DNA from 2 places in the Streptomyces malachitofuscus genome. Region 1 is predicted to be linked to the other one. Evidence: riboswitches for the same ligand, from Rfam matches in the RefSeq annotation. Region 1 holds a riboswitch; the other holds the start of a gene.
What was found. A riboswitch is a leader RNA that binds a small molecule or an ion and turns the genes downstream of it on or off. The one in region 1 is predicted to bind thiamine pyrophosphate.
Positions count from the first base shown of each region.

Region 2: linked by a shared signal. The riboswitch ahead of thiO (glycine oxidase ThiO) and the one ahead of ACZ44S_RS14060 (thiamine ABC transporter substrate-binding protein) in region 1 are both predicted to bind thiamine pyrophosphate.

Region 1 covers NZ_JBVIGA010000008.1:118,005-133,420, forward strand. The annotation lists gene ACZ44S_RS14015 (aspartate aminotransferase family protein) at 1-1,033, shown strand, start outside; gene ACZ44S_RS14020 (ABC transporter ATP-binding protein) at 1,260-2,009, shown strand; gene ACZ44S_RS14025 (hypothetical protein) at 1,991-3,319, shown strand; gene ACZ44S_RS14030 (VOC family protein) at 3,429-3,836, shown strand; gene ACZ44S_RS14035 (LOG family protein) at 3,860-4,981, shown strand; gene ACZ44S_RS14040 (LAETG motif-containing sortase-dependent surface protein) at 5,130-5,828, shown strand; gene ACZ44S_RS14045 (maleylpyruvate isomerase family mycothiol-dependent enzyme) at 5,894-6,691, opposite strand; gene ACZ44S_RS14050 (ABC transporter ATP-binding protein) at 6,716-7,735, opposite strand; gene ACZ44S_RS14055 (ABC transporter permease) at 7,736-9,337, opposite strand; gene ACZ44S_RS14060 (thiamine ABC transporter substrate-binding protein) at 9,385-10,470, opposite strand; TPP riboswitch at 10,552-10,657, opposite strand; gene rlmN (dual-specificity RNA methyltransferase RlmN) at 10,693-11,799, opposite strand; gene ACZ44S_RS14070 (phosphatidate cytidylyltransferase) at 11,971-13,095, opposite strand; gene frr (ribosome recycling factor) at 13,095-13,652, opposite strand; gene pyrH (UMP kinase) at 13,773-14,531, opposite strand; gene tsf (translation elongation factor Ts) at 14,722-15,416, opposite strand, start outside.
Region 2 covers NZ_JBVIGA010000020.1:105,447-120,862, reverse strand. The annotation lists gene pknB (Stk1 family PASTA domain-containing Ser/Thr kinase) at 1-722, opposite strand, end outside; gene ACZ44S_RS27070 (thiazole synthase) at 1,109-1,903, opposite strand; gene thiS (sulfur carrier protein ThiS) at 1,906-2,106, opposite strand; gene thiO (glycine oxidase ThiO) at 2,103-3,269, opposite strand; TPP riboswitch at 3,267-3,378, opposite strand; partial or broken gene ACZ44S_RS27055 (avidin-fold protein) at 3,429-3,749, shown strand; gene ACZ44S_RS27050 (NAD(P)/FAD-dependent oxidoreductase) at 3,801-5,042, shown strand; gene ACZ44S_RS27045 (Rv2175c family DNA-binding protein) at 5,132-5,497, shown strand; gene thiE (thiamine phosphate synthase) at 5,723-6,385, shown strand; gene metF (methylenetetrahydrofolate reductase [NAD(P)H]) at 6,505-7,428, shown strand; gene ACZ44S_RS27030 (SCO2102 family sporulation regulator) at 7,485-8,402, shown strand; gene ACZ44S_RS27025 (phytoene desaturase family protein) at 8,410-9,906, opposite strand; gene ACZ44S_RS27020 (TetR/AcrR family transcriptional regulator) at 10,325-10,954, opposite strand; gene ACZ44S_RS27015 (YhgE/Pip family protein) at 10,990-13,074, opposite strand; gene ACZ44S_RS27010 (ATP-binding cassette domain-containing protein) at 13,046-13,801, opposite strand; gene ACZ44S_RS27005 (SAV_6107 family HEPN domain-containing protein) at 13,976-14,521, shown strand; gene ACZ44S_RS27000 (methyltransferase) at 14,640-15,410, shown strand.

The DNA of each region.
Region 1 (15,416 bases):
CACCACCGGCGGCGGTGAGGCGGTGGAGACCGCCTGGAAGCTCGCCAAGCAGTACTTCAAGCTCACCGGCAAGCCGACCAAGTACAAGGTGATCTCCCGCGCGGTGGCCTACCACGGCACCCCGCAGGGCGCCCTGTCCATCACCGGGCTGCCGGGTCTGAAGGCCCCGTTCGAGCCGCTGGTGCCGGGCGCCCACAAGGTGCCGAACACCAACATCTACCGTGCGCCGATCTTCGGTGACGACCCGGAGGCGTTCGGCCGCTGGGCCGCCGACCAGATCGAGCAGCAGATCCTCTTCGAGGGCCCGGACACGGTCGCGGCCGTCTTCCTGGAGCCGGTGCAGAACGCCGGCGGCTGCTTCCCGCCCCCGCCCGGCTACTTCCAGCGGGTGCGCGAGATCTGCGACCAGTACGACGTGCTGCTCGTCTCCGACGAGGTCATCTGCGCCTTCGGCCGCCTCGGCACCACGTTCGCCTGCGACAAGTTCGGCTACGTCCCGGACATGATCACCTGCGCCAAGGGCATGACCTCGGGCTACTCCCCGATCGGCGCCTGCATCGTCTCCGACCGTCTCGCCGAGCCGTTCTACAAGGGCGAGAACACCTTCCTGCACGGCTACACCTTCGGCGGCCACCCGGTCTCCGCCGCGGTCGGCATCGCCAACCTCGACCTCTTCGAGCGCGAGGGCCTGAACCAGCACGTGCTGGACAACGAGGGCGCCTTCCGCGCCACCCTGGAGAAGCTGCACGACCTGCCGATCGTCGGCGACGTCCGCGGCAACGGCTTCTTCTACGGCATCGAGCTGGTCAAGGACAAGAACACCAAGGAGTCCTTCGACGCCGACGAGACCGAGCGCGTCCTCTACGGCTTCCTGTCGAAGAAGCTCTTCGAGAACGGCCTGTACTGCCGTGCCGACGACCGCGGCGACCCGGTCGTCCAGCTCGCCCCGCCGCTGATCTCCGACCAGGAGACCTTCGACGAGATCGAGCAGATCCTGCGCGCGACCCTCTCCGAGGCGTGGACCAAGCTGTAGTCCGTTACGCCGTCCGAGGTTCCGATCTTCCTTCTGGATGATCAACGACGGCCCCGGAGCCGCCCGTTCGAGTGAGAAACGGCGGTCCGGGGCCGCGTGCTGTCCGGCCCGCCGCCGTGGCCTGCCTAGCGTGCCCAGTGACCGATCGGCCGCGCCTTCGTTCCCCCGGACGGGGGACTTACCCGAATCGCGCACGGCATTTCCGATCCGAACCGAGGTGTACGCCATGGTGGCCCCACCGGACAACGACGTGCTCTGGGCGCGCGCCCTGCACTTCCGGCACGACGACGGCTCGCCCGGGCTGAGCGGGGTCTCGCTCGGCGTGCGGGAGAGCGAGATCCTCGCCGTCGGAGGCCCCCGTGGCAGCGGCAAGACGACCCTGCTGCGCTGTCTGTCCGGACTGCTGCCCGCACGCAGCGGCGAGATCTGGTTCAACAGCGTGCCCGTGCACACCATGACCCCGGCGGCCCGCGAACGGCTGCTCCGGGACCGCTTCGGCTGGATCGACCCCGCCCCGCTGCTCGTGCCCGAGCTGAACGTCTGGGAGAACGCCGCCCTGCCGCTGATGCTGCGCGGCACCGGCCGGCGCCGTGCCAAGACGGTGGCCCTGGAATGGCTGGAGCGCCTCGACATCGGTGACAAGGCGCGCAAGCACCCCGGGGAGCTGACGCACGCGGAGCGGCAGCGGGTGTGCATCGCCCGCGCCCTCGTACCGGCGCCCACGGTGCTGTTCGCCGACGAGCCGACCGCGCCCCTGCACCGCGTCGACCGTGCCCACGTCCTGCGCACGCTCACCACCGCGGCCCGCTCGCACGGCATCACCGTCGTCCTCGCGACCCACGACGCCCAGACCGCCGCGCTCGCCGACCGCACCGTGTCGCTGCTCGACGGGCGGCGCGTGCACACCGTCCACCTGCCGCCGGTCTCCGGGACGGCCGAGACGGAAGGCCGGGCGGCGTGCTCGCTCTCCGTCTGAGCCTCGGCGCCCATCCGGCCGTCCAGCTGCGCCGGCTGCTGGTCGCGGCCGCGTCGGCGGGCACCGGCTTCCTGCTGCTGAGCGCCCTCGGCCATGCCCTGGGCAACCCGGACCCCTCCGTCTCGGCGCTCCGGCTGGCCTGGTGCGCTGCCCCGCTGGCCGCCACGGTCTACTTCGCGGTCGCGGTCGCCCGCACCGATCCGGCGACCCGGCCCCGGCCCGGTCTGTCGGCGATCGGTCTGGGTCCCGTCCGTCTGATGGTGATCTCCGCGACCACCACGGCCCTGTCCTGTCTGCTGGGTTCGGCGCTGGCCCTGCTGGTCTTCCTCCACTTGCGCGGCGACCTCACCGGCATGCCCTTCGACGGCGCCGCGACGGACTTCCTCGCCGCCGGGCGGCCGCTTCCGCTGCCGGCCGCCCTGACACTGCTGGCCCTGGTGCCGCTGAGCGCGTCGGGGGCGGTGGCGGTGGCACTGCGGCCGGCCGAGCCGGTGTCGGGCGCGCCCCGCGCGGCACGGACGTACGGCAGGTTCGGCGCGTACCGGCGCACGGCGGCACGTGAGTCGTTCGGGGCGTACGGACGCTTCGGCAAGCAGCTGGGCGCTCCGGCACGCGGCCGGCGTACGGCTGGTGAGGCGCCGGAACAGGGGGGCGCGGCGGACACCGCCGTGAGCGTCGCCGAGCCGGACGCCGAGGCCGCCGAGGTGCCGCCCGCCGTTCCGCACACGCCGCCGTCGGGACTGCCCTGGGGCATCGCGGTGCTGGCGGTGGGGCTGGCCGTGGAGGCCTTCGCGAGCCGTACGGGCGCGGGGGGCGAACCGGGCGACCGGCCGGCCGCGCTGCTCGGGCTGGCCCTGGCCTGCGTCGGTCTCGCGCTCGTCGGCCCGGGGCTCACGCACCTGTGCGGCCGGCTGCTCCAGACGGTCCGCCCGGGCGCGCTGCGGCTGCTCGCCGGGCGGGTGCTCATGACGGAGGCCACGCGCATCGGCCGGCCGCTGGGCGTGGTCTGCGCGGTCATGTCGGCCGCGTACGCCATGGCCTCACTGCACGACGGCGAGGACGCGTCATCCGGCCCGCTCGTCGCGCTCGGGGTGCTGCTGGTGGCGGGCTGCACGGTGGCGACCCTGCTGACGGCCGCCGTCGAGGCGAAGCAGGCCCGCTCCGACACCACCGCCGAACTCCGGCGCATCGGCGCGCCCGTGGCGACGCTGCGCCGGGCGGCCGCGCTCCGCGCGGGCGTGCTGCTCGCCCTGTTCGGCCCGTTGTCGCTGGTCGTCGCCGAGCTGTCGGCGTGGCCGCTGGCCGGCTGAGGGCCTGCGGGAAACTGATCGGAAAAGATCTCCGCGGGCCGATGAGTTTCGCCCGGGCGGCCTGTCTACCCTCACGAACGCTACGGAACCGATTGGGAGAGACCCCGCCATGTACCAGCAGATGATCTTCGTGAACCTGCCCGTCAACGACCTCGACGCCTCGAAGACGTTCTTCACGGAGCTGGGCTACTCGATCAACGCGCAGTTCAGCGACGAGACCGCCGCCTCGGTCGTGATCAGCGACACCATCGTGGCGATGCTGCTGACCCGCCAGAAGTACGCGGAGTTCACGAAGAAGGAGATCGCGGACGCGACGAAGAGCAGCGAGGTGCTGATCGCACTGAGCGCCGAGAGCCGCGAGAAGGTCGACGAGCTGGTGGACAAGGCCCTGGCGGCGGGCGGGACGGTCGCCGGCGAGACCCAGGACCACGGCTTCATGTACGGCCGCTCCTTCGACGACCTCGACGGCCACACCTGGGAGGTCGTGTGGATGGACCCGGCGGCCGTCGAGGGCTGAGCCACAGGACCTAGCATGGGCGGGTGCAGACCAGTCCCGCCCATGCCGTCCATCACGGGGACCGCGAGATCGAGACGCTCGAGGAGTTCGACGCGATCGTCTCGTCGCGCGGCACGCTCTCCGGGTTCCGTGTCCAGGCCGTCGATCTGACCGACCGGACCCGGGAGTTGCTCACCACCGACACCGCCGAGGCGGTGTTCCTCGGCTGCCGGATGCGTCCGGACGCGGCGGAGAAGCTCCGTGCCGACGGCGCCCTGGTGCTGCCTCCGGTCCCGGGCCTGCCCTTCGACCCCTACCGGGGGCATCTCTACACACCCGGTGACCTGTTCGCCTCGCTCGACAAGGGCTATGAGGCGACTTCGGACGCGCTGGCCTACGCCTGGTTCCAGCGGACCAAGGCGGACGGCGACATCCTCGCCTCCATGCTCCGCGCGGTGCACGACGACTCCATGTCCGACGCCCTCGACGAACTCCTGCGCGGAGCACGGGTCGTGGGGGTGATGGGCGGTCACGCGATGGCCCGCGGCACCGAGCAGTTCCTGGGTGCCGCCCGGCTCGGACGGGCGCTGACCCACGCCGGTTTCACGGTGGCCACGGGCGGCGGCCCGGGCGCGATGGAGGCGGCGAACCTCGGCGCCTACGCGGCCCCCTACGACGAGTCGGTGCTGGACGAGGCCTGCCGACTGCTCGCGGCCGCGCCCTCGTTCACGCCGTCGGTCACCGACTGGGCGCGCGCCGCCTTCGAGGTGCGCACCCGCTGGCCGAAGGGCAACCACTCGGTCGGGATCCCCACCTGGTTCTACGGTCACGAGCCGCCCAACGCCTTCGCGTCCCACATCGCGAAGTACTTCGCCAACGCCACGCGTGAGGACGGGCTGCTGGCCCGCTGCAACGCGGGCGTGGTCTTCCTGCCGGGCGCCGCCGGCACCGTGCAGGAGATCTTCGACAACGCGACACCGAACTACTACGAGTCGCGCGGTGAACCCACGCCCATGGTGCTGGTGAACCGGGCGCACTGGACGGAGAAGCTGCCGGCCTGGCCGCTGCTGCAATCCCTCGCCCGGGAGCGTTCGATGGACGCGCGGATCGCCCTGGTGGACCGGATCGAAGACGCTCCGGAGGCGTTGAAACATCTGGGCGGTTAACGAAAGGGCAAAGCCCGGGCCTGCTGTCGGCATATGCGTTGACACTACTTATGCGGCGCTTATAGACCTGGGAGCCACATGGAAGTGCTGATGCTCCGTCAACACTCCCTCAACCCCCCGCATTTGCGCATCCCCGTAAAGGACAAACGTGGCAGTTCTGTCCGTATCCCGCCATACCGTCGCGCGCTCCGTGCGCGCCCTCGGTGTCGCCTCCGCGTCCGCCGCGCTCGCGCTCGGCGTTGCCGGCAGCGCGGCGGCCTGCAACATCAACGAGTTCTCGGCCGAGGCCGAGTGTGTCGGCGACAACGGTGTCATCACCGTCACCGACGTCGACCCGACCGGCGTCCCCGCCACCGTCACCGTGTTCCTGCAGAACAACGGCGCCGACATCAAGAAGGTCGGCGAGCAGGTGGTCAAGGGCACCCGTGAGGGCACCACCATCACCTTCGAGGAGGACTGGAAGCCGAACGCCGAGTACCGCATCCACGTCAAGGCGACGCCCTACGTCGACGAGGACATCAAGCCGAACCTGACCACCCCGGCGACGTCCTGCAAGAAGACGGAGGAGGAGCCCCCGGCTCCGGCGCCCTCGACCCCTTCGGAGAACCCCTCGGCCCCGGCCGAGGAGCCCGGCTCCCCGACCCCGTCGGCGTCTCGGAGCGAGAGCACCCCTCCGGCGGACACCTCGAGCAACGCGCCGTCCCCGGCCGGTGAGTCCAACCTCGCCGAGACGGGCGCCGACTCCAACACCGGCCTGATCGCCGGCATCGCGGCCGCCCTGGTCGCGATCGGCGGTGGCGCGGTCTTCTTCGGCATGCGCCGCCGAGGGGCGAACAGCGACCGCTGACCCCGCACCGGCACAGGAGTGGCCCGTACCCCGCCGGGGACGGGCCGCTTCGTCGTTTTGGACGCTCAGCCGAACGTCGCCCGCTCCAGCCAGAACTCCAGCAGCTCCCGGTCGCCGAGCACCTGCAGGTCCGGCGCGTCGAGCGGCACCCGGCGGTAGAAGGCCAGAAGCACCGCGGTGAGCGGTCCGCGCAGGGCGACCGTGGCCTTCTCATGGCCCCGGTGCCAGGAGACGCCCTCCTCGGTGAGTTCGATCAGCCACTCCGCGCCGGTGTCCGCCCCGGTGTCCGTGGCGTGCAGATGGATGGTGCGCCGGGGCCCGCGCAGCTCGTGCACCGAGTCCTCGGGATCCGTCCGCTGCGCCCACTCGACGATCTCCAGCCACTCGTCGATCGCGTCGGCGGCGGCCTCGGGCGCGACCTCGAAGGGCAGTCCCGCGGCGAGGGCCGCGTCCGCGCGATGGACGATCAGCTCGTGCGTCATACGGCGGGCCCAGAACCCGGCGTTGCGGATGTCCGCCCAGCTCCACACCTTCGCGTCGGGCCCGGCCGTCCGCAGGTCGCCGACGATCAGCTCGCCGGACTCCGCCAGCCACGCGTCCAGCGCGCCGCGGTCGCCCCACTCCCCCGGCCCGTCGTATCCGGGCACCCGCTCCTCGGGTATCTCGTCCTCGGCCCCGGTGCGCACCATCAGCGCCGCCCAGCGCAGCGAGCCGCCGACGTGCCGTACGAGCTCCTCCAGGGACCACTCGGGGGTGGTCGGCACCGGTGCCGACAGATCGGCGCCGGACGTCACCACGGTCCGCAGCAGCGCCACTTGACCGGCGATCTCGCGGCAGTAACGGTCGTACGCGAGTTGAGTCATGACGCACACCCTAGGCAGCCGCGGTCACCCCAGCACGGCGATTTCCGCCTCGTCGAACTCCACTCCGACCTCGTCCCCGACCTCCGGCGCGGCCCTCAGCGCACAGGCCGCCTCCAGCCGGGGCGCGTCCTCGGGCTGGAGGTGCACGGCGACATGGGTGCCCCGGAAGGTACGCGCCGCCACGGTGCAGCGCAGCCCCTCCTCGACGGGCACCAGGCGGACACCGGCGGGCCGGACCAGCAGCGTCCGCGTGCCCTGCGGGGCACCGTCCGGCACAGGGACCTTGCCCCAGGGGGTCACGGCGGCCCCGTCCCCGACGGCTGCCTCGACGACGTTCTCGAAACCGAGGAAACGCGCCACGAAGGCGTCGGCCGGCCGCTGCCACACCTCGAGCGGCGTGCCGGACTGGGCGATCCGCCCGTCCCGCATCACCACCACCCGGTCGGCCAGCGCGAACGCCTCGCCCTGATCGTGGGTCACGGCGAGCACGGTCGTGCCCAGCCTGCCGAACAGCTCGCGCAGTTCGACGACGAGCCGTTCCCTGAGCGACCGGTCGAGCTGTCCGAGCGGCTCGTCCAGCATCAGCAGCCGGGGACTGGGAGCCAGGGCACGGGCCAGCGCGACGCGCTGCTGCTCGCCCCCGGACAGCGCGGCGACGGCCCGCCCTGCCGCCCCGGGCAGACCCACCAGGTCCAGCAGCTCCGCCACGCGCTCCGCCTGCCGGGCGCGTGACGCGCCGTGCATCCGCAGCCCGAACGCGACGTTGCCGCCCACGTCCCGCTGCGGGAAGAGCTGGTGGTCCTGGAACATCAGCCCCACCCCGCGCCGGTGCGCGGGCACGCCCGACTGGTCGTGTCCGTCGAGCAGGATCCGCCCGGCGTCGAGGGGCTGCAGACCCGCGACCGCCCGCAGCAGCGTCGACTTGCCGCTGCCGCTGGGCCCGAGCACACACACGATCTCCTGCTCGGCGACCTCCAGGTCGACGGCGTCCAGCACCGCCCGCCCGCCGAAGCGGACGGTCGCGGCCCGAAGGCTCAGCAGCATCTAGAACTCCCCGGTCCGGTCGGTCCGCAGCCGCTCCAGCACCAGCAGCGCCACCGCGCACACGATCATCAGAATCGTCGACAGGGCCATCGCCTGGCCGTAGTTGAGGTCTCCGGGCCGCCCGAGCAGCCGCGCCACGGCCACCGGCAGCGTGGGGTTCTCCGGCCGCGCGATGAACACCGTCGCCCCGAACTCCCCCAGCGACACCGCGAAGGCGAAGCCGGCCGCGATCAGCAGCGCCCGCCGCACCATCGGCAGGTCCACCTCGCGCCAGGCCCGCCACGGCGACGCCCCGAGCACCGCCGCCGCCTCCCGCAGCCGCACGTCCACGGCCCGCAGCACCGGCAGCATGGTCCGTACGACGAACGGCACCCCCACGAGCGCCTGCGCGAGCGGGACCAGGATCCAGGAGGCCCTGAGGTCCAGCGGCGGCTCGTCGAGGGCGATCAGGAAGCCGAAGCCGACCGTCACCGCCGACACCCCGAGCGGCAGCATCAGCAGGGCGTCGAACCCGCGCACCAGCCGTCCCGCGTCCCGCCGGGTCAGCGCGACGGCCGCGAGGCCGCCGATCACCACGGCGATGGCGGTGGCGGCGAGGGCGTATTGCAGCGAGTTGCCGACCGCCTCGATCGGCGCGACCAGGAACACGCCTCCGTCGTCCTCGGTCAGCGTCCGGTAGTAGCCGAGACCGCCGGCACCGAAAGAACGTTCCACCAGCACCGCGAGCGGCAACAGAAGCAGTACGGCGACGGTGGCGACGACTGCGCCCAGCAGGGCCCACTGCCCGGCGCCGCGCGGCCGGCGGGCGGTCACCGTGGCGTCCACGAGCCGCAGCGCGGTCTCCCGCCGCCGGACGGTCCAGGCGTGCAGGGCGAGGATGGAGCCCACGGCGACGAACTGGATCATCGTCAGGACGGCGGCCGTGGACAGGTCGAAGATCTCGGAGGTCTGCCGGTAGATCTCCACCTCGAGCGTGGAGAAGGTCGGCCCGCCCAGGATCTGCACCACTCCGAAGGAGGTGAAGGTGAACAGGAAGACCATCAGCGCGGCGGCCGCCACGGCGGGCGCGAGCGCGGGCAGGGTGACGGTCCGCCAGGCCGCGAACCGCGAGGCGCCGAGCATCCGTGCGGCCTCCTCCTGCCGCGGGTCGAGCTGGGCCCAGAGACCACCGACCGTGCGCACCACGACGGCGTAGTTGAAGAAGACATGCGCCAGCAGGATCGCCCACACGGTGGTGTCCAGGCGCACGCCCCACAGTGCGTCGAGGAGTCCACCGCGTCCGACCAGCGCCATGAACGCCGTGCCGACGACGACCGTGGGCAGCACGAACGGCACCGTGACCACGGCTCGCAGCACCTGCTTGCCGGGGAAGTCGAAGCGGGCGAACACATAGGCGCCGGGCAGGGCGATCAGCAGGGTGAGCGCGGTGGAGACGAGGGCCTGCCAGGTGGTGAACCACAGGACCTGCCGGACGTCGGACTGGGCCAGCACGTCCCCGATCCGCCCGAGCTGCCAGGTCCCGTCCGTCTTCAGACCGCGCGCGACGATCGCGGCGACGGGATAGGCGAAGAAGACGGCGAAGAACGCGACGGGCACGGCCATCAGACCGAGCCGCGCCGCGTTCCCGCGCCGCCTGGCCGCGGCTCGCGTCACTTCAGTACGAGCGAGGTCCACGACTTGACCCACTGGTCACGGTTCTCGGCGATCTTCGCCGGGTCCATGGTCTCCGGATCCTTCGCCTGCGGCCCGAACTCACTGAACTCCGCGGGCACCGCCGCGTCCTCCAGCACCGGGTACACGAACATGTTGAGCGGCATGTCCTCCTGGAACTGCTTGCCGACCAGGAAGTCGAGCAGCGCCTTGCCGCCCTCGGGGTTCTTCGCGTTGCTCAGCAGTCCGGCGTACTCGACCTGGCGGAAGCAGGTGCCCTCGGCCACGCCGGTGGGCGCGGTCTTCGGCTTGGGGTCGGCGTAGATGACCTCGGCGGGCGGCGAGGAGGCGTACGACACGACGAGCGGGCGATCGGCCTTGGCCTTCTTGCCGCCGGCCGAGCCGGAGAACTCCTCGTTGTAGGCCTGCTCCCAGCCGTCGACGACCTTGACGCCGTTGTTCCGGAGCTTCTTCCAGTAGTCCTGCCAGCCCTCGTCGCCGTACTTCGCGGCCGTGCCGAGCAGGAAGCCCAGGCCGGGTGAGGAGGTGGAGGCGTTCTCGACGACCAGGAGGTCCTTGTACTCGGGCTTGATCAGGTCGTCGAAGGTCTTCGGCGGATTCACGTCGTTCTCGCTGAACCACGCCTTGTCGTAGTTGACGCAGATGTCGCCGGTGTCGACGGGGGTGACCCGGTGCTCGTCCTCGTCGGCCCGGTACTCGGGCAGGACCTTCTCCGCGCCCCGGGCCTCGTACGGCTGGAACAGCCCGTTGTCGAGGGCGCGGGAGAGCAGGGTGTTGTCGACGCCGAAGAAGACGTCGCCCTGGGGATTGTCCTTGGTCAGGACGGCCTTGTTCACGGCCTGTCCCGCGTCGCCGTCCTCGAGGACCTTGAGCTCGTAGCCGGACTGCTTCTCGAAGGCGGCGACGACGTCCTCGGACACGGCCCACGAGTTGTGGCTGACGAGGGTCACGGTCCTGGACCCGCCGCCGTCGCCGCTGCCGCCGTCGTCGGACGACCCGCACGCGGACAGCGTGACCAGCCCCAGCCCGACGGCCAGGACCGTGACCTTCTTGGTGATGCCCACTTGATTCCTCCTGGGGGTGACCAGGAAGAGACGCGGCCCTGCCCGGGACCCCTGGGCGGAGTCCCGGGCAGGGCGCAACAGCTCGAGTGATGACCGATCTCCCTACCCAGAATGACCTGGGCCAGGTTCGGAGGGTCTGCGGCCGGTGCCGCACTCTCAGCGCTGTGGCGCTCCCCTGTCGGAATATGAGGTTGTACTTACCTAGGACTTACTCGGGTCACCTTACCGCTCGCTCGCGGCGAGCTGACCGCACGCCCCGTCGATCTCCTGTCCACGGGTGTCCCGGATCGTCACCGGCACACCATGGGCGGCGATCGCCTCGACGAACGCCTTCTCGTCCTCGGGGCGGGAGGCGGTCCACTTGGAGCCGGGCGTGGGGTTGAGCGGGATGAGGTTGACGTGCACGGGCCGCCCCTTGAGCAGCCGCCCCAGCCGGTCACCGCGCCAGGCCTGGTCGTTGATGTCCCGGATGAGCGCGTACTCGATGGACAGCCGCCGCCCGGACTTGGCCGCGTACTCGAACCCGGCGTCCAGTACCTCGCGCACCTTCCACCGCGTGTTCACCGGGACGAGGGTGTCGCGCAGCTCGTCGTCGGGAGCGTGCAGCGAGATGGCGAGCCGGCACTTGAAGCCCTCGTCGGAGAAGCGGTGGATGGCCGGTACGAGGCCCACGGTGGACACGGTGATCCCCCGCTGCGACAGCCCGAGCCCGTCCGGCTCGGGGTCGGTGAGCCGCCGGACGGCACCCACGACCCGCTTGTAGTTGGCGAGCGGCTCCCCCATGCCCATGAACACGATGTTGCTCAGCCGCGCCGGGCCGCCGGGCACCTCGCCGTCCCGCAGCGCGCGCATCCCGTCCACGATCTGGTGCACGATCTCGGCCGTCGAGAGGTTCCGGTCCAGTCCCGCCTGCCCCGTGGCGCAGAACGGGCAGTTCATACCGCAGCCGGCCTGCGAGCTGATGCACATGGTCACCCGGTCCGGGTAACGCATCAGCACGGACTCGACGAGCGTCCCGTCGAACAGCTTCCACAGCGTCTTGCGGGTCGTCCCCTGGTCGGTCGACAGATGCCGCACGACCGTCATCAGCTCCGGAAGCAGCGCCTCCTGCAGCTTGCCGCGCGCGCCGGCCGGGATGTCGGTCCACTGCTCCGGATCGTGCGCGTACCGCGCGAAGTAGTGCTGCGAGAGCTGCTTGGCACGAAACGCCTTCTCACCGACCGCAACGACCGCCTCCTTGCGCTCGGCGGGCGTGAGATCGGCAAGATGCCGCGGCGGCTTCTTGGCTCCACGGGGGGCGACGAAAGTAAGTTCTCCGGGCTTAGGCATGGCTGTACCAGTGTCGCAGATCGACTCGGGTGGCCCGGCCGGGCTCGGAACGGGCCGGCGGCCCGGACGTTCCCGGGTCTCGCCCGCCCCGTGGAGGGACACCGTCCGCTGCAACGGGATCGGGCCCGCGTCCTGGGAGGACGGGGGCCCGAGCGGTGTGGAGGGGGTGGGTCAGCCGGAGCCCACGAAGAGGACCAGCAGCAGCCACACCACCGGTGCCGTCGGCAGCAGGGAGTCCAGGCGGTCCATGATGCCGCCGTGGCCGGGCAGCAGGGTGCCCATGTCCTTGATGCCCAGGTCGCGTTTGATCATGGACTCGCCGAGGTCGCCCAGGGTGGCGCTGGCCGCGACCGCGAGGCCCAGCAACAGGCCCTGCCACCAGCTGCCGTCGTCGATCAGGAACTGCATGCACAGGGCGCCCGCGACCATCGCGAACGCGATGGCGCCGAGCAGGCCCTCGCGGGTCTTGCCGGGGCTGATCCGCGGGGCGAGCTTGTTCTTGCCGAAGCGCCAGCCGACGGCGTACGCGCCCGTGTCACTGACCACGGTCAGCAGGAGGAAGGTGAGGACGCGCCAGGGACCGTCGTCGGCGGTGAGCATCATCGCGACGAAGGTCGCCAGGAACGGGACGTAGAACGCCGCGAAGACGCCCGCCGTGACGTCCTTGAGGTAGCCCTCGGGCGGCGCCGTCATACGCCAGACGAGCACCGCCAGCGTGGTGAGCGCCATGGTGACCCACGCGCCCTCGGCCCCGCGGGCGTACCCGGCGACGACCATGGCCGCACCGCCGAGCGCGAGCGGGACGAGGGGTGCCTTGACGCCCTTGCGCTCCTCGAGCCGCGTGGTCAGCTCCCACAGGCCGACCACGACGGCGACGGCGACCACCCCGACGAATACGGCCTTGACGACGAACAGCGACGCGACGATCACCGCGCCGAGTCCGACGCCGACGCCTATCGCGGCGCCGAGGTCGCGTCCCGCGCTCTTCTTCTGCGGGGCGGGCGCCGGCTGCGGGGCGTCGGGCATGGGCTCCGGATTCTGCTGCACCTCCCCGGGATGGGGCCGTGCCTGCGGCATCTCGTCTCGGAACAGGGGGCCGCTCAGCCGAGCGGCCCCCCGGTCCGCATCCTGGTCTCCGCCGTGTTCGGGCACGTCGGGCACGATGGGCATGGGGCGAGTCTGCTGCGCGTAGTGCGCATCGTACGCGGGACCCGCCGGGGCAGCCCCCTGGCCGGGCCCGTGGTCGGACGGCCCCCAGTACCCGGTCTGCGGCGGCCCCCAGGAAGAGTCGTTCATCAGACCTCGAGCAGTTCCGCTTCCTTGTGCTTCAGGAGCTCGTCCACCTGGGCGACGTACTTCGCGGTGGTGTCGTCGAGCTCCTTCTCCGCACGGCGGCCCTCGTCCTCGCCGACCTCACCGTCCTTGATCATCTTGTCGATGGCGTCCTTGGCCTTGCGGCGCACGGAACGGATGGAGACCTTGGCGTCCTCACCCTTGCCCTTGGCGACCTTGATGTACTCGCGACGGCGCTCCTCGGTCAGCTCGGGGAACACCACCCGGATGATGTTGCCGTCGTTGCTCGGGTTGACGCCCAGGTCGGAGTCGCGGATCGCCTGCTCGATGTTGCGCAGCGCGCTCTTGTCGAACGGCGTCACCACGGCCATGCGCGGCTCGGGCACGGAGAACGAGGCCAGCTGGTTGATCGGCGTCGGCGCGCCGTAGTAGTCGGCCACGATCTTGTTGAACATCGCCGGGTGCGCACGGCCGGTGCGGATCGCGGCGAAGTCCTCCTTGGCGACCACGACGGCCTTCTCCATCTTCTCCTCGGCCTCGAGGAGGGTCTCTTCGATCACCACTTGCTCCTGCGTGTCTTGAGTAGGCCCGGCTGCGGTTCCTTGTCGGGGCGGCGGCCGGCTGCGTCGCGTCTTCTTCCTGCACGGTTCCCGACCGGCAGGACATTGTCCATCCCCCGGTCAGTTGCGACCGGCGTGGTCACCCACAAGCGTGCCGATCTTCTCACCCTTGACCGCGCGGGCGATATTGCCCTCCTTCAGAAGCTCGAAGACGACGATCGGCAGGCTGTTGTCACGACAGAGCGTGACGGCCGTCGCGTCGGCGACCTTCAGGTCCCGGGTGATGACCTCGCCGTAGCCGAGCGCGTCGAACTTGACGGCGTCGGGGTTGGTCTTGGGGTCGGAGTCGTAGACCCCGTCCACGCCGTTCTTGCCCATGAGCAGCGCCTCGGCGTCGATCTCCAGGGCGCGCTGGGCGGCGGTGGTGTCGGTGGAGAAGTACGGCATGCCCATACCGGCGCCGAAGATGACGACACGGCCCTTCTCCAGGTGGCGTACGGCACGCAGCGGGATGTAGGGCTCGGCGACCTGCCCCATGGTGATGGCGGTCTGCACGCGGCAGTCCACACCTTCCTTCTCCAGGAAGTCCTGGAGGGCGAGGCAGTTCATCACGGTGCCGAGCATGCCCATGTAGTCGGAGCGGGCGCGGTCCATGCCGCGCACCTGGAGCTCGGCGCCGCGGAAGAAGTTGCCGCCGCCGATGACGATCGCGATCTGCGCCCCGTCCCGTACGACGGCCGCGATCTCACGTGCGATGGCGTGCACCACGTCGGGGTCGACACCCAGCCCCCCGCCACCGGAGAAGGCCTCTCCGGACAGCTTCAGCAGAAACCGGCCGCGTACTTTGCCGTCGTCGCTCTTCTCAGCCTTGGTGGTCATCGGGGATCCCGCCTCTTTCGCGTGTTGCACATACGAAGAAGGCCATTGCCGGTGGGGCGTGGTTCGCATCCCATGCGGCAATGGCCTCCTCGTCAGATCTGCTGTCGTCCGGCACGCGCGCGTGCGCGGACGCGTGTCCGAACGACTGCTGTCGACCCTATCGGGGTCGCGCGCCCGTCGCGGTACGGACTCAGATGCCGACCTTGATGCGCGTGAAGCGCTTCAGGGTGACACCGGCCTCCTCCAGGACCTTCTGGACGGACTTCTTGTTGTCGAGCGCGTAGGGCTGGCCGAGCAGCGTGGCGTCCTTGAAGAAGCCGTTGAGGCGACCCTCGACGATCTTCGGCAGGGCGGCCTCGGGCTTGCCCTCGGCGCGGGTGGTCTCCTCGGCGACGCGGCGCTCGGACTCGACGACCTCGGCCGGGACGTCGTCCTTGGAGAGGTACTTCGGCGCGAAGGCGGCGATGTGCTGGGCGACGCCCTTGGCGATCTCGGCGTTGGGCTTGTCCAGCTCGACGAGCACACCGATCTGCGGGGGCAGGTCGGGCATCGTGCGGTGCATGTACGCCGTCACGTAGCCGTCGGCGAACTGCGCGAAGCGGTCCAGGACGATCTTCTCGCCCAGGTTGGCGTTGGCCTCGTCCACGAACGCCTGGACGGTCTTGCCGGCCTCGATCTCGGAGGCGAGCAGGGCCTCGAGGTCGGCCGGGGAGGTCTTGGCGACGTGCTCGGCGATGGCGGTGGCCACGGCCTGGAACTTCTCGCCCTTGGCGACGAAGTCCGTCTCGCACTTCAGCTCGACGAGGACACCGGAGGAGTTGTCGTCGGCGATGATCGAGACCACGGCGCCGTTCTCGGCGGAGCGGCCCTCGCGCTTGGCGACGC
Region 2 (15,416 bases), on a different contig from region 1:
GGCACGGCGGCCGAGGGCGGCGGCACGTCGTCGTGGAGATGCTTGTAGAGCACGATCGCGGGGGAGTCGCCGTCGTGCGGCTTCTCGCCGGTCAGCATCTCGTACAGCAGGATCCCGCAGGCGTAGACGTCCACGCGCGGGTCGGCGGTGCCGTGCTCGATCTGCTCCGGGGCCAGGTACGAGACCGTGCCCAGCACGGTGCCCGTGGTGTTCGTCACCGAGTCCACCGCGCGGACCAGCCCGAAGTCGGCGACCTTGACCCGGCCGTCGTCCCCGATCAGCACGTTCTCCGGCTTCATGTCCCGGTGCACGAACCCGGCCCGGTGCGCGGCACCGAGCGCGGCCAGCACCGGCTCCAGGATGTCCAGGGCGGCCCGCGGCTGGAGCGCCCCGCGCTCGCGCAGCACGTCACGCAGGGTGCAGCCGGCGATGTACTCCATCGCCAGGTAGACGTACGCGCCGTCGGTGCCCTGGTCGAAGACCTGCACCACGTTCGGGTGGGCCAGGCGGGCCACCGACTTCGCCTCGCGGATGAAGCGCTCGACGAAGGAGGCGTCGGCGGCGAGCGAGGGGTGCATCACCTTGAGCGCGAGGATCCGGTCGAGGCGGGTGTCCACGGCCCGGTAGACCGTGGCCATCCCGCCGACCGCGATCCGCGCGTCGACGCGGTAGCGGCCGTCGAGCACCTGCCCGACCAGAGGGTCCTGAAGGGTCGTGTCCACGCAGCGAGTCTACGAGGCACGACGGACACTCCCGACCGGTTGATCCCCTGTTGAAGCGGACCTGTGACGTGTGTCGCGCCGCTGTCACTGTGGGCGCTCCGCGCCGCAGCTGCGGGCAGTCGTGCCTCCCCCAGTGCCTCAAGGGCCTGGGAGGTACCCCCAGGGCGATGGGGGTCCCCGCTCATGGGGGTACCTCCCGCTCGAGCGAAGTCGAGAGTGGGGGAGAAGCCGAGAGTGGGGGAGGGTGGGCGGTGGGGGTACCTCCCGCTCATGGGGGTCCCCCCGCCCGAGCGCAGCCGAGGGTGGGGGAGAAGCCGAGAGTGGGGGAGGCACCCTGCAGCGCCGGAAAGCGATCCCACCCCCGCCCGGCCACAGCTCCGGCACCGTCAGAACGCCGGCCGCTCCGGATCCAGCACCGCCAAGCCCTCCGCGGGAGACGACGCCGTCGCGAACCACCGCCGCGGAATCCGCCCCGCCAGCCGCGCGAGCCGCCCTGCCTCCACCGCCCCCCGCATGGCGGCGGCCATCACCACCGGCTCCTGCGCCCGCGTCACGGCCGACGCCAGCATCACCCCCGCACACCCCAGCTCCATCGCCAGCGCCACGTCGGACGCCGTCCCCGCCCCCGCGTCGAGGATCACCGGCACCCCCGCCCGCTCCACGATCAGCTCGAAGTTGTGCGGGTTGCGGATCCCCAGTCCGGACCCGATCGGCGACCCCAACGGCATGACCGCCGCGCACCCGGCGTCCTCCAGCTTCCGCGCCAGCACCGGATCGTCGTTCGTGTACGGCAGCACGGTGAACCCGTCGTCGACCAGCGTCTCCGCCGCGTCCAGCAGCTCCACCGGGTCCGGCAGCAGGGTCCGCTCGTCCGCGATCACCTCCAGCTTGACCAGGTCCGTGCCGAGCGCCTCCCGCGCGAGCCGCGCCGTCAGCACGGCCTCCCCGGCGGTGAAGCACCCCGCGGTGTTGGGCAGCACCCGGATCCCGAGCTTCTCCAGCACCGACAGCACGGACCCCTGCACCGAGGGGTCGACCCGCCGCATCGCGACGGTCGTCAGCTCCGTACCGGACGCCACCAGCGCCCGCTCCAGCACGTCGAGGCTCGGCGCCCCTCCCGTGCCCATGATCAGACGGGACGTGAAGGACGTACCGCCGAGGACGAACGGATCGTCGGCCATGGTCAGCCTCCTTGGACGGCGGTGAGGACCTCCACCCGGTCCCCCTCCGCGAGGGGGGTGGTGGGCCACTGCGCGCGGGGGACGACGGTTTCGTTGAGGGCGGCGGCCACACCCGAGGGCGCCGCGGTGAGCGTGGTGACCACGGTGTCCAGGGCCGTGCCGGGCTCGATCCGCCGGCGCTCCCCGTTGACGGAGATGTTCATGCGGGCTGCTCCGTGAGGACGGCGGCGCCGAAGCGCCGGGGGGTGAAGGGACGTGCCTCCTCCGGCAGTTCACCGGTGGTGAGGACATCCGCGATGGCGTCGCCGGTGACCGGCGTCAGCAGCACACCGTTGCGGTAGTGGCCGGTTGCCAGCACGAGCCCCTCGAGCTCCGTCGGACCGAGCAGCGGCGCGTTGTCGGGGGACCCGGGGCGCAGTCCGGCCCGGGTGTCGACGAGCGGCAGTTCGGTGATCCCGGGAACCAGCTCATGGGCGTCGCGCAGCAGTGTGTACACGCCGCCCGCGGTCACCGTGGTGTCCCAGCCCAGCTCCTCGCTCGTCGCGCCGATCACCAGCTCGCCGTTCTCCCGCGGCACGAGGTAGACATGGCTGCCGCGCACGACAGCCCGCACGGTCCGGCTCAGGAAAGGGCCGTGGCGTTCGGGCATCGTCAGCCGCAGCACCTGCCCCTTCACGGGGCGCACGGGCGGCAGCACGTCCTCCGGGACGCCCGTGAGCCGTCCGCTGAGGCTGCCGGCGGCGAGGACCACCTGGCCGGCACCCAGCCCGACGCCGTCGGCGGTGACGACCCCCGTCGCGCGGTCACCCGCGACGACGAGCCGCTCGGCCCACGCGCGGTGCACGGTCACGCCGGCCCGCTCACAGGCGGTGACGAGGGCGGCCGCCAGCCGGCGTGGATCGATCTGGTGGTCGCCGTCCACCCGCAGCCCGCCGCGCACCCCCGGCGCGAGCATCGGCTCCAGGCGCCGGCACTCGCGCCCGGACAGCCACTGCGCGTCCAGGCCCGAGCGCTGCTGGAGCGCGTGCAGTTCCCGCAGATGGGCGCGGTCGTCGGCGTCCAGGGCCACCGCGAGGGTGCCGCACCTGCGGTAGCCGAGGTCGTGGCCGGTGAGTTCGGTCAGCTCGGCCGCGAAATCGGGATAGCGCCGCGCGGAGGCGAGGTTCAGACCGAGCAGGGTCTCCTCGCCGTAGTGCAGTTCCGTGACGGCGGCCAGCATCCCGGCGGCCACCCGGGCGGCGCCGCCGCCCGGCTCGGGGTCCACGACGGTCGTGGCGAGACCGCGCTGTGCGGCCCGCCAGGCGGTGACCAGTCCGATGATTCCGCCCCCGACGACGAGGACGTCTGAGGTACGCGTGGGCGACATGGGCGTCCAGCCCCTCCCTTCGCCGGCATGACCCGGATCAGGTTCGTACGGTCGGAGGCCGCCAGCCTCCCTCTCAGCCCGGTGCGTCCGGGCTCCCGCGAGTGCTTTACGTTGGCCACCCTAGCCCTCGGGACAACGCGCTTGTAAGGGAGCCTCCGCGTGGCACGATCGCTCGACGGACTCGTCCTCGCCCCCGTGGCCGACCAGGCGCCGGGCCAGGTCGGCACCCGCACCCGGTTCGTCTACCACGAGCGGGACGGCGAGATCTGGGCCGACTACGCGGGCGGCGACGTCGTGCGCGGGCACCTGGTCGGCACCCGCGCGGGGGACCGGCTCGACTTCCGTTACGTGCAGCTCAAGCGGGACGGATCCACATCCTCGGGGCACTGTGTGTCGACCGTCGTGGAGCTGCCCGACGGGCGGGTGCGGCTGGAGGAGACCTGGGAGTGGGAGTCGCAGCCGGGCAGCGGGACGAGTGTGGTGGAGGAGCTCGAACCCGTCGATGCCGGGCCGGGTGTCCAAGGTGACCGGGTGAGCGAGCAGACGCAGGAACCGGGACGTTCCCAGCCGCGGCGTGTCGTGGTGGCGGGGGCGGGCATGGCCGGTGTGCAGACGGCGGCAGCCCTGCGGGAGCAGGGCTTCACCGGCACCGTGACCCTGATCGGCGCGGAGCCCCACCAGCCCTACGACCGGCCGCCGTTGTCCAAGGCGGTCCTGCTCGGCACGGCCGAGAGTTCCGCCTTCGACGTGGACTTCGAGGAACTCGGCGTCGAACTGCGCCTCGGCTGCGAGGTGCTGGGTCTGCGTCCCGCGGACCACGAGCTGGACACGGAAGCCGGGCCCGTCCCCTACGACGTCCTGGTGATCGCCACCGGCGCGGAACCGGTCCGGCTGCCGGGCACCGACGGCGTCCCCGGTGTGCATCTGCTGCGCACCCTGGACGACGCCGAACGCCTGCGGCCGGTGCTCGCGCGGCAGCACGACATCGTGGTGGTCGGCGCCGGCTGGATCGGCGCGGAGTTCGCCACGGCGGCCCGCGGGGCGGGCTGCGCGGTCACCGTCGTGGAGGCCGAGGAACGGCCGCTGGCCGGGGTGCTGCCCGCCGAGGTGGCCGCCCCCATGACCGCCTGGTACGCCGAGGCGGGCGTCACCCTGCGCACCCGCGCGCGCGTGGAGCGCGTCGAGCCCGGTGAGGTCGTCCTGGACGACGGGACGCGGCTGCCCGCGGGTGCGGTGGTCGTCGGCATCGGGGCCCGGCCCGCCACGGCCTGGCTGGCGGGCTCCGGGGTCGAGCTCGGCGCCCGGGGCGAGGTCGTGGCCGACCGCGCTCTGCTGACCTCGGTGCCGGACGTGTACGCGGTCGGCGACTGCGCGTCCTTCCCGTCCGGCCGCTACGGCGAGCGCCTGCTGGTCCACCACTGGGACAACGCCCTGCAGGGGCCCCGCACGGTCGCCGCGAACATCCTCGGCGTACCCGCCGGCCGGGCCCCGGCGGTGTACGACCCGGTGCCGTACTTCTGGTCCGAGCAGTTCGGGCGCTTCGTCCAGTACGCGGGCCACCACGCGGACGCCGACCGGACCGTGTGGCGTGGCGACCCGGCTGAGCCGGCGTGGAGCGTGTGCTGGCTGCGCGGCTCCCGCCTGGTCGCGCTGCTCGCGGTGGGGCGGCCCCGGGACCTGGCACAGGGGCGCCGGCTCATCGAGGCGGGGACGGCCATGGACGCGGAGCTGATCGCCGACCCCGGCCGGCCCCTGAAGTCGGCGACGGCGTGAACCGTGGGCGTACGTCGCGTGGCCGACGCGTCCGCCCGGGTGGCGGGGGCTGACTTCCGACTGTCAGTGGCAGGTGGCAGGCTTGTCCCGTGACCGAGATTGACGCAAAGATCGATGCTCTCGTCCCCGCCTGGCTCACTCTCCCCGACATCGCCGAACGGTTCGGCGTCGAGGTGACGCGCGTCCGGCAGCTGGTCAAGGAGGGCCAGCTCATCGCCGTACGCCGAGGTGAGAACCGCGCGCTGCACGTTCCCGCCGCCTTCATCGACGGGGACAAGGTGGTCAAGGGCCTGAGCGGCACCCTGACGCTCCTGCGGGACGACGGCTTCACGGTCGAGGAAATGCTGGAGTGGCTCTTCACCCCCGACCCGACCCTGCCGGGCACGCCCGCGCAGGCGCTCGGCGAGAACCGCGGTACGGAGGTGAAGCGCCGGGCCCAGGCGCTCGCGGTCTGACCCGCACCCGACCGACAGACGACCGGACAGCAGCCCCGTCGGCCGGGGCACGCGCCCCGGCCGACGGGCGCCCCTGCCCGCGCGGGTGGGCGTGCCGCGGCCGGCCGGGGCGGCATAGGGTCCGTTGCGGTGTGCGCTCCCTCGCCCCTGGCGGGCGGGTGCGCCCCGACGACGCACCGGGTCCCGCCCGGTCGTGCCACACCGACATCCCGGGGGGACACCCGTATGACCGACACCGTCCGAGACCGGCTCGCCGACGCCCGGGTCTATCTCTGCACCGACGCCCGCAAGCGGCAGGGGGACCTCCCGGAGTTCCTGGACGCGGTCCTGGCGGGCGGGGTCGACATCGTGCAGCTGCGGGACAAGGGCATGGAGGCCGGTGAGGAGCTGGAGCATCTGGCGGTCCTCGCCGACGCCTGCGCCCGCCACGGCAAGCTGCTCGCGGTCAACGACCGCGCGGACGTCGCCCACGCCGCAGGCGCCGACGTTCTCCACCTCGGCCAGGGCGACCTGCCCGTTCCCGCCGCGCGGGCCCTCCTCGGCCCGGACCTCCTGATCGGCCGCTCGACCCACGCCGAGTCCGAGGCCGCCGCGGCCGCCGTCCAGCCCGGCGTGGACTACTTCTGCACCGGCCCCTGCTGGCCCACCCCCACCAAGCCGGGCCGGCACGCCCCCGGCCTCGGCCTGGTCCGCCACACCGCCGCCCTCGGCACCGACCGCCCCTGGTTCGCCATCGGCGGCATCGACCTCGGCAACCTCGACCAGGTGCTGGAGGCCGGAGCCCGACGGGTCGTCGTGGTGCGTGCCCTCACCGAGGCGGACGACCCGGGTGCCGCGGCCGCCGCCTTCGCCGAGCGCCTGCGGGAAGTCGCCCCGGACGTGGGATGACGCCCCGCCGGACCCCCGGTCGTCTCAAGTTCGTCCACACTGTGGACAGCAAGTCGGCAAATCGGACAAAATCCCTGCTTCTGGTTGGGGGACCGCCGCCCCCTGGCTAACCTGCCGGTATGGCCCTCGGAACCGCATCCACCAGGACTGATCGCGCCCGCACCGTGCGCGACATGCTCGCCGCCGGAAAGACGACGTACTCGTTCGAGTTCTGGGCCCCCAAGACGGAGAAGGGCGAGCGCAACCTCTGGAACGCGCTCCGCAGGGTCGAGGCCGTCGCCCCCAGCTTCGTCTCCGTCACCTACGGCGCGGGCGGTTCCACCCGCGCCGGCACGGTCAAGGCGACCGAGCAGATCGCCGCCGACACCACCCTCACCCCGGTCGCCCACCTCACGGCCGTCGACCACTCCATCGCCGAGCTGCGCAACATCATCGGCCAGTACGCCGACGCCGGGATCCGCAACATGCTCGCCGTGCGCGGGGACCCGCCCGGCGACCCCATGGGCGACTGGGTGCCGCACCCGCAGGGCCTTACCTATGCCGCCGAACTCGTCCAGCTCATCAAGGAGTCGGGCGACTTCTGCGTCGGCGTCGCCGCCTTCCCGGAGATGCACCCGCGCTCGGCGGACTGGGACACCGACGTCGCCCACTTCGTCGACAAGTGCCGGGCCGGCGCCGACTACGCGATCACGCAGATGTTCTTCCAGCCCGAGTCCTACCTGCGCCTGCGTGACCGAGTACACGCGGCGGGCTGCGAAACCCCCGTGATCCCCGAGGTCATGCCGGTGACCAGCGTGAAGATGCTGGAACGGTTGCCAAAGCTCAGTAATGCCTCGTTCCCCGACGCCCTCAAAGAGCGCATCCTCACAGCGAAGGACGATCCGGCGGCGGTACGCTCCATCGGTATCGACTTCGCCACGGAGTTCTGCGCGCGGTTGCTGGCCGAGGGAGTGCCGGGACTGCATTTCATCACGCTGAACAACTCCACGGCGACGCTGGAAATCTACGAGAACCTGGGCCTGCACCACCCACCGCGGGCCTAGACCGGTCGCACGGACATACGACACACTGCGTAGCGACCACTGGGAGAGGGGCGTACATGGGCTGGACGGTCCTCTACATCGCGTTCGGCATCGTCGCGCTGTGGTTGCTCGGCGAGGTGCTGCTGCAGTACAAGGCGCGCCTGCGCTGGCGGCTGCTCGCCTTCGCGGGCTTCCTCGGCGTCGTGCTCGGTGTGCTGATCCCCTCCGTGATCGTCATCGGTCTCGGCGCCGCGGCCTTCGCCGTCGGCCAGACCTACGTCACGCTGTCGTTCCGCCGCGGCTTCCAGGCGGGCTGGGCGGTCAACGCGCCGCTGCTGGCCGGCGCCAAGGGGCGTCGCGGCGACCCCGGGCGCCAGGAGCCCACCCTGGAGGTCTCCGACCTGGAGACGTCCCACGGCGGCCACGGCGACGACGAGGGCCACGACCGCGCCGCCTACGGCCCGGACGACGACTACGAGCGCGACGACGTGTTCACCCCCGCCCGGCCGACGGCGGCCGAGACCACGTCCGTCTACGAGCCGCAGCCCATGCCCGACGACACCGGCTCCTACGGCGTCTACGGCGACCAGGGGTACGCGGCCCCGTCCCAGGACCAGTACGCGGCGGCCGCCCAGGGCGCCGACCAGAACTACGCCTACGACTACTCCGGCTACGGCCAGCAGCAGGGCTACGACACCACGGGCCAGCAGTACGCCGCCTACTCCGACCCGTACATCGGCAACACGACCTACGGCGGCACGTCGTACGACACCGGGTACACCGACCAGCAGCAGTACGGCCAGCAGGGCTACACCCAGGACCCGTACGCCGCGGGCTACGGAGGCGAGACCCCGGCCGGCGGCCTGTGGGTCCCGCAGCAGCGCAGCACCGACGACCCGTACGGCGGTGAACTGCCCCCGGAGCAGCAGCAGTACCCGTACCAGGGCGACGGACAGACCCACGGCAACGGGTACGACGAGCAGTACCGTTTCTGACGGGCGCTCACTGCGACCCGCGGAACTCCGGCCCCTCCACGATCAGCCCGGCGACCAGCGCCCCCGACATCCCGGCGTGCGGCAGCCCGCCGCCCGGATGGGACCACCCGCCGACCGTGAACAGCCCCGGCAGCCGGGTGCTGTTGGACGGCTGGAGCAGCCGCCCGCCCGCGGCGGCCAGCGCCGGCACCGGCACGGCACCGCCTTCCGCGCCCGTCTCTCCGGCGATGTCGGCCGGGGTGCGCACCTCGTGCCGCAGCAGGCGGTCACGCAGCCCGGGTATCGCCCGCCCGGCGGCGGTGATCAGCGTCTCGGCATGGGCCTCCAAAGCGCCCCCGGCGCCCACGGGCACCACCGCCGTGACCGTCGCCGCCTCGTGGCCGGCGTCCGGGACCAGCGCCGGATCGTCCGGTCTGTGGACCGTCACCGTGGGGTGCGCGGGCAGTCCGCCCGACGCACCGGACAGCGACTCCAGTTCCGCCCCGCGGTCCTCCGCGTGCACCACCGTGCGGTGCGGTGTGCCCTCCGGGCGCCCGCCCCGCAGCGCCAGCAGCACCGTCACGCGGCTCGCCGGCCCGCGCCGGCCGGGAACCTCGCCGTCACCGCGCACCCGCGTCCCTGGGACCAGCCGGTCCAGAACCTCGGGCGCCACCCCGGCGACCACGAGGTCCGCCCCCGCCACCGTGCCGTCGGCGAGCTCCAGCCCCGCCGCCCTGCCGTCCTTCTCCAGCACCCCGGTGACCTCTGTGCCGAAGCGGAACTCCACCCGGCGGGCCAGACACCGCTCGTACACAGCCCGCGCCAGCTCCCGCATACCGCCCCGGACGTACCAGGTGCCGAACGCGTGCTCCATGTAGGGCAGCACGGCCGCGCTCGCCGGGGCCTCCCGGGGGTCGAGACCGTGCGCGAGCGCGTAACTCTCCAGGAGGGCGGTCAGCCGGGGATCGCGCAGCTCCCACGCCCCCACCTCGGCCAGCGTGCCCGCCGTGCGCGTGCGCAGCAGCCTCTTGTGCGGGACCGCCGGATACGGCTCGCGCTCGGCCAGGACCTGCCAGTTGGGCCACAGCGGCTCCTCCAGCAGCGGCCGGCGCGCACGGTCCCAGGCCTCCCGGGCCCGCACCAGGAAGTCGCCCCAGCGCCGGGCGGCGGCCGGGCCGAGGCTCTCCTCCAGGGCGGAGACGACGCCCGCGCGGGAGGCATTGGGCAGCGACACACGCGTACCGTCCGCGAACACGTGGTGCGACGACGGATCCACCTGGACGAGCTCGACGCACGCCTCCAGCGGCTCCTTGCCCGTCTTCACGAACAGATCGCGGTACACCGCGGGCAGCGGGAGCAGCCCCGGCCCGGTGTCGAAGGAGAACCCGTCCCACTCCACCCGGCGCAGGGCGCCGCCGTACGTCTCCGTCCGCTCGTGCACCACCACCCGGTGGCCCGCGACGGCCAGCCGGGCGGCGGCCGCCATCGCGCCCATCCCGGCGCCGATCACCGCAATCCGTGCCATGTCAGGGACTTTATCCGCCCGCACCGACAGTCCGTCCCCGAGTACCCGCGCGCCCGCCGGGGTGACCACCCGGCGACAGGGAGGGGTGGGCGCGGGTGCGCAGGAGTGAGTACCCGTACCTAGCCGCGCAGTTGAGTACGGGCGCGGATGGGGGTCGCCCCGCGGGAACGAGAGAGTGGAGACCACGGAGAGGGGCACGTCTCCGGAACCGGCGACACGGGGCGCCGGAACGGGGACGGGCCCGCGATCCGCTCCTTCCGCCGGCGCCGTCGGCGGGAGCGAGGCACGGGGGAATCCGGGGGACGACCGCAACGGGGGTCCACGGGGGACGTACGGGGGAGCAAGGAAGGCGCCGGTCCGGCCGGTGGCCCGCGGGGGACGCGGCCACCACGGGCCGGCGCTTTCGTGTGCCGGGGGCTCAGCGGCGGCCGCTGACCCGCCCCTGCAGCAGCCGGGACAGCGCCGCGTGCACGTCGTCCAGCGACCGCTCCGGCTGGAAGGACTGCCAGTCCAGCGCGGCCACCAGCACCATGCCCACCAGCGCGGCGGCCGTCAGCGGGACGTCGATCTCCTCGCTGAACTCGCCGTTCGCCACGCCCTCGCGCAGTACCTCCTCGACCACCGCCACGGCCTGCTGGCGCACCACCATCAGCGTGGACTGCCAGGCCCGGTTGGTGCGCCACAGCTCGGCCACGTACAGCTGGGTGAAGGCCGGGTAGCGGTCGATGAAGACCAGCCCCGCGCGGATCATCGCGTCCAGGGCGTCGACCCTGCTGCCGCCCTTGGCGGCGGTCGTCTCGGCCGCGTCCCGCAGCGAGGCGGTCAGCAGACCGACCCCGTGCCGCAGCAGCTCCTCGAAGAGGACCGACTTGCTCGCGAAGTTGTAGTAGACCGTGCCCTTCGCGACTCCCGCCCGTTCGGCGATCTCGTCCACGGTGGTGGCCGAGAAGCCCTGCTCGGCGATGAGGGTGACGGCCGCCTCGTAGAGCTTCTGCCGGGTGGCCTCGCGGCGGGCACTGCCGCCCGGCGTGGTGCTGCTGCTTTCCATGGCCCTGATTCTCACAGGAGCCCCGGCGCGCCCGTTCACAGGCTCAGCTCCGGGTGCAGCCGGGAAGGCGTCCACACCTGACGGCGGCGGGCCGACAGCGCGGTCAGCGCCACGGCGCCCGCGGTGAAGGCCGTCAGTACGGCGCAGGCCTGCCACACCGGTCCGAGGCCGCCGCCCGTGATGAGCCGCCGGAGCGCCTCGACGACGTGGGTCATCGGCAGGAAGGGGTGCAGCGCGTTGAAGAACGGCGGGCTCGTCTGAACGGGGTACGTGCCGCCCGCGGAGGTCAGCTGGAGCATCAGCAGCGCGAGAACGAGGATCCGGCCGGCCGCGCCGAAGCGCGCGTTCAGCCACTGCACGAGCGCCGCGAAACACGCCGCCACCAGGAACAGGAAGCCCACCGTCCCGGCCGCCCGGGCCATCTGCAGCCCGAGCGCCCAGTGCAGCACCGACATCAGCGCCAGCGTCTGCAGCACCCCGATCGCCACCACGGGCAGCCAGCCCGCGAGCGCGATCCGCCACGCCGAGGCGCCCGCCGCGAGGGCACGCCGGTTCATCGGCGCGATCAGCATGTACGCCACCATCGCGCCCACCCACAGCGACAGCGGGATGAAGTACGGGGCGAATCCGGTGCCGTAGTTGGGCGCCTTGTGCGGATCGCTCGAGACCAGCCGCACCGGGTCGGCCATCACCTCGGTGCGCAGGTCGCGGTCCTGCTTGTCGTAGTCGGGGATCTTCCCGGCGCCGTCGTGCAGGCCGCCGGCGAGGTCACCGGAGCCGTCGACGAGCTTGTACAGACCGCCCTTGAGATCGTCGGCGCCCGTCTTCAGCTCGCCGACGCCCTTGTCGAGGTCCCGGGCGCCGGTCTCGGCGGTGCCGAGCCCCTTGTTCAGCTTCTTCGCGCCCGCGGCGACCTTGCCGGCGCCCGTGTTGAGCTTGTTGATCCGGGTCACGGCATCCTCGAGGTCCTCGGAGAGGTGCGGGGCGCGGCCGGCGAGCGTCCGGGCCTGCTTCTCCAGGGTGGCGAGCCGGCCGTCGAGCTTCTTCAGGTCGTCGCGGTGGTCGGTGACCAGGGCACTGACGTCGTCGGCGACGGTCGCCGCCGCGGCCACCGCGTCCTTGGCCTTCTTCAGGTCCGCGCAGGCGGCGTCGGGCACGGCGGCATCCTCGCAGCGCGTCTTGTGGACGCCGTCCACGGTGGCGGACGCCGCGCGGGCGTCCTTCGCGGCGGCCGGTGCCCCTTCCTCGAGCGCGTCGAGATCGTCGCGGAGGTCGCCGGCCGAGTCGGCGACGAACCGCGCGGTCTCCCCGATGGCCTTCTCGTTGTCCTTCAGGAAGGGACCCGCTTCGGCGTCGACCGCGTTCACCTTCTCGGCGAGCCTCCGCGTCCCGTCCGCGACCTTCTTGGAACCGTCCTCCAGGTCGCCGGCGCCGTTGTGGAGGTCCTTGAGGCCCTTGGACAGCTTGCCGCTGCCCTTGCGGGCGTCCGACAGGCCGTCGGCGAGGTCCTTGGAGCCCTTCTCCGCCTTCCCGATGCCGCCGTTCAGCTTGTCGGCGCCCTTCGCCGCCTTCACGGTCTCGCCGTGGATGTCGGAGAACGAGACGAAGATCCGGTCGAGGAAGGACCGCGACGTCTTCGTGGACGCCGCCCGGCGCACCTCGCCGAAGACCGTCCGGGAAATCTGTCCGACGATGTAGTTGTTGGCGTCGTTCGTCCGCACCCGCAGCGCTCCGGTCTCGGGGGAGTCGCCCGAACTGGAGGCGATACGGCGGCTGAAGTCGGCCGGCAGGGTCAGCGACAGGTAGTAGGTGCCGTCCTCGACGCCTCGCCGGGCCTCCTCGGCGCTCACCTCCCGCCAGTCGAAGGTGCCGCTGTCGCGCAGCCCGTCGGCGATGTCGTCGCCCGCGGTGATGCGTTCGCCGTCGCCGGTCGCCCCCTCGTCGTCGTTCACCAGCGCCACCGGGATCCGGTCCAGACGGTCGTACGGATCCCAGAACGACCACAGGTACAGGGCGCCGTACAGCAGCGGCAGCACCAGCAGGGCGACCAGCGCCGCGCGGGGCAGCGTGCCCCGGCCGAAGCGCCGGAGCTCAAGAGCGGCCAGTTTCGGCGAGCGCATCGGCCGCCGCCTCCTTCTCCTCGTCGTGCCGGGCGGCTCCGGTGCGGACGGTCACCGCGTCGCCCGGTGCCTCGCTGCACACGGCCAGCACGGTGGTGCCGGTTTCGGTGACGGACCTCAGCAGGGCCCAGATCTCGTCCCGTTCGGCGGGGGAGAGCTTCAGGTCGGTGTCGTCCACACCGAGCAGTCCGGGGCGGCCCAGCAGCGCCAGCGCGAGCGACAGCCGCAGCGCCTCCACCCGCTCCAGGTCCCGTACGGCCGTCCGCGGGCCCTTGGGCAGGGTCGCGAGGTCGAGCCCGGCGGTGGTCAGCGCGGTGTCGAGCCGCCGCTTCTCCTCCCGCGTGCGCTCTCCGCGCCGCAGCGGGGCGAGCGGGAACGGGCCCCCGAAGCGCCGTTGCAGCAGCGCCTGTTCACGCAGGTGCTCCCCGACGGTGAGCGCCGGGTCGAGATCGGTCACGCCGGTGACGTGGGCGAGGGCGCTGCGGCGGCGGACGGCGGCCATGCGCCTGGGCAGTTCGAGCCCGCCGACCGCGGCCGCGCCCTCCGTGGGCCGCATCCGCCCGGTGAGCGCGAGCAGCAGGCAGGTGCGGCCCGAACCGGACGGCCCCTCCACCGCGATCAGCGAGCCGGGTCCCGCGTCGGCCGAGACCCCGCGGAACACCCAGCCGCGTGGTCCCTCGAGGCCGAAGCCGTCGGCCGTGACGGCAAGTCCGGGCGGACCGTCCACCAGCGCCCCCTTGTTCCCCTTTTTGAACTGACTGGTCAGTGCAAAAACTAGCTCGAACTGTCGGTCGAAGCAAAAGCGCAGGTCAGAACGGATTGTCAGTGGCATACCTCACGATGTGTACATACGGCACCCCGTCTCGGGGCGTGCCGTCACGAAGACGACAGGAGGTTCGTCATGGCCAACTCGTCCGCAGCCGCCGCCCGTCGGCGCCGCGCATCCGGCCCTGCCCCCTCACTGAACGGCCCGGCGAGCGACATCCACCCCGTGCTGCGCCGCGCCGCGGCCCCGCCCGCCGCCCTCGACCTGCTCGCCCAGGCCCGTGCCGGACTCGACGAGGCCACCGTCCTCGAGACATCGAACGAGCGCTATGCGACGGCCCACCTGGCCGCCCTGCGCACCGCCGCCGCCGTGCTCGCCGCGCGCGGCCGGCCCGAGACTTCGCCGCGCAGCCGGGCCAGGATACGGAGCGCCTGGGAAGTGCTCCCCGAGATCGCGCCCGAGCTCACCGAATGGAGCGCCCTGTTCGCCTCGGGGGCCGGGCGCCGCGCCCGCGCCGAGGCGGGCATCCAGGGCGCGGCGAGCGCCCGCGACGCCGACGACCTGATACGGGACGTGGCGATGTTCCTCCGCCTGGTGGAACGCATGCTGGTCCTCCAGCCGATCCTTCCCCCGCCCCGCACCGACCCCGAGGACCCGGGCGACATGCCGGACGCGGGCTGATTCCCCCCGGGGGCGGCCAGGTGACCGGTGCCCACGCCGCAGGCCATAGGGTGGACAGCACTGAAGCCCAACCGCCCCGCCACCACACCAGGCGGTGCCCCGCCGAGGAGTCACTACCGTGTCGGACCCGATGCGACCCCGCGCCGCTCTCCGTACCGCCGTGGTCTGGGAGGTCCTCCAGGACGCCCTGGAACGCCGGGTCAAGGCGACCGGACGCCAGGTGCTGGACGTCCTCGACACCGGCGGCGGCAGCGGTAACTTCGCGGTGCCGCTCGCCCGCCTCGGCCACCGCGTGACCGTCGTCGACCCCAGCCCCAACGCCCTGTTCGCCCTGGAGCGCCGCGCCGCCGAGGACGGCGTCGCCGACCGGGTCACGGGCGTCCAGGGCGACGCCCACGGTCTCTTCGACGTGGCCGAGCGCGGCGGCTACGACGTCGTGCTGTGCCACGGCGTCCTGGAGTACGTCGACGACCCGGCCGAGGGCGTCCGCAACGCGGTGGCGGCCCTGCGCCCCGAGGGCGTCCTCAGCCTGCTCGCCGCGGGTCTCGGCGGCGCCGTGCTCGCCCGGGCCCTCGCCGGTCACTTCTCCGAGGCCCAGCAGGCGCTCGACGACCCGAACGGCCGATGGGGCACGGGCGACCCCATGCCGCGCCGCTTCACGGCCGAGCAGCTCACCGGACTCGTGGAGGGCGCGGGCCTCAGGGTCGGCGCCGTGCACGGCGTGCGGGTCTTCGCCGATCTCGTCCCCGGCGTCCTCGTGGACACCGAGCCCGGGGCACTGGACGCCCTGCTGAAGCTGGAGGCCGCCGCGGCCGAGCTGACCGCCTTCCGCTCCGTGGCGACCCAGCTCCATGTGCTCGGTGAGACGCAGGAGACCTCCGGGGCTTGAGTGAAC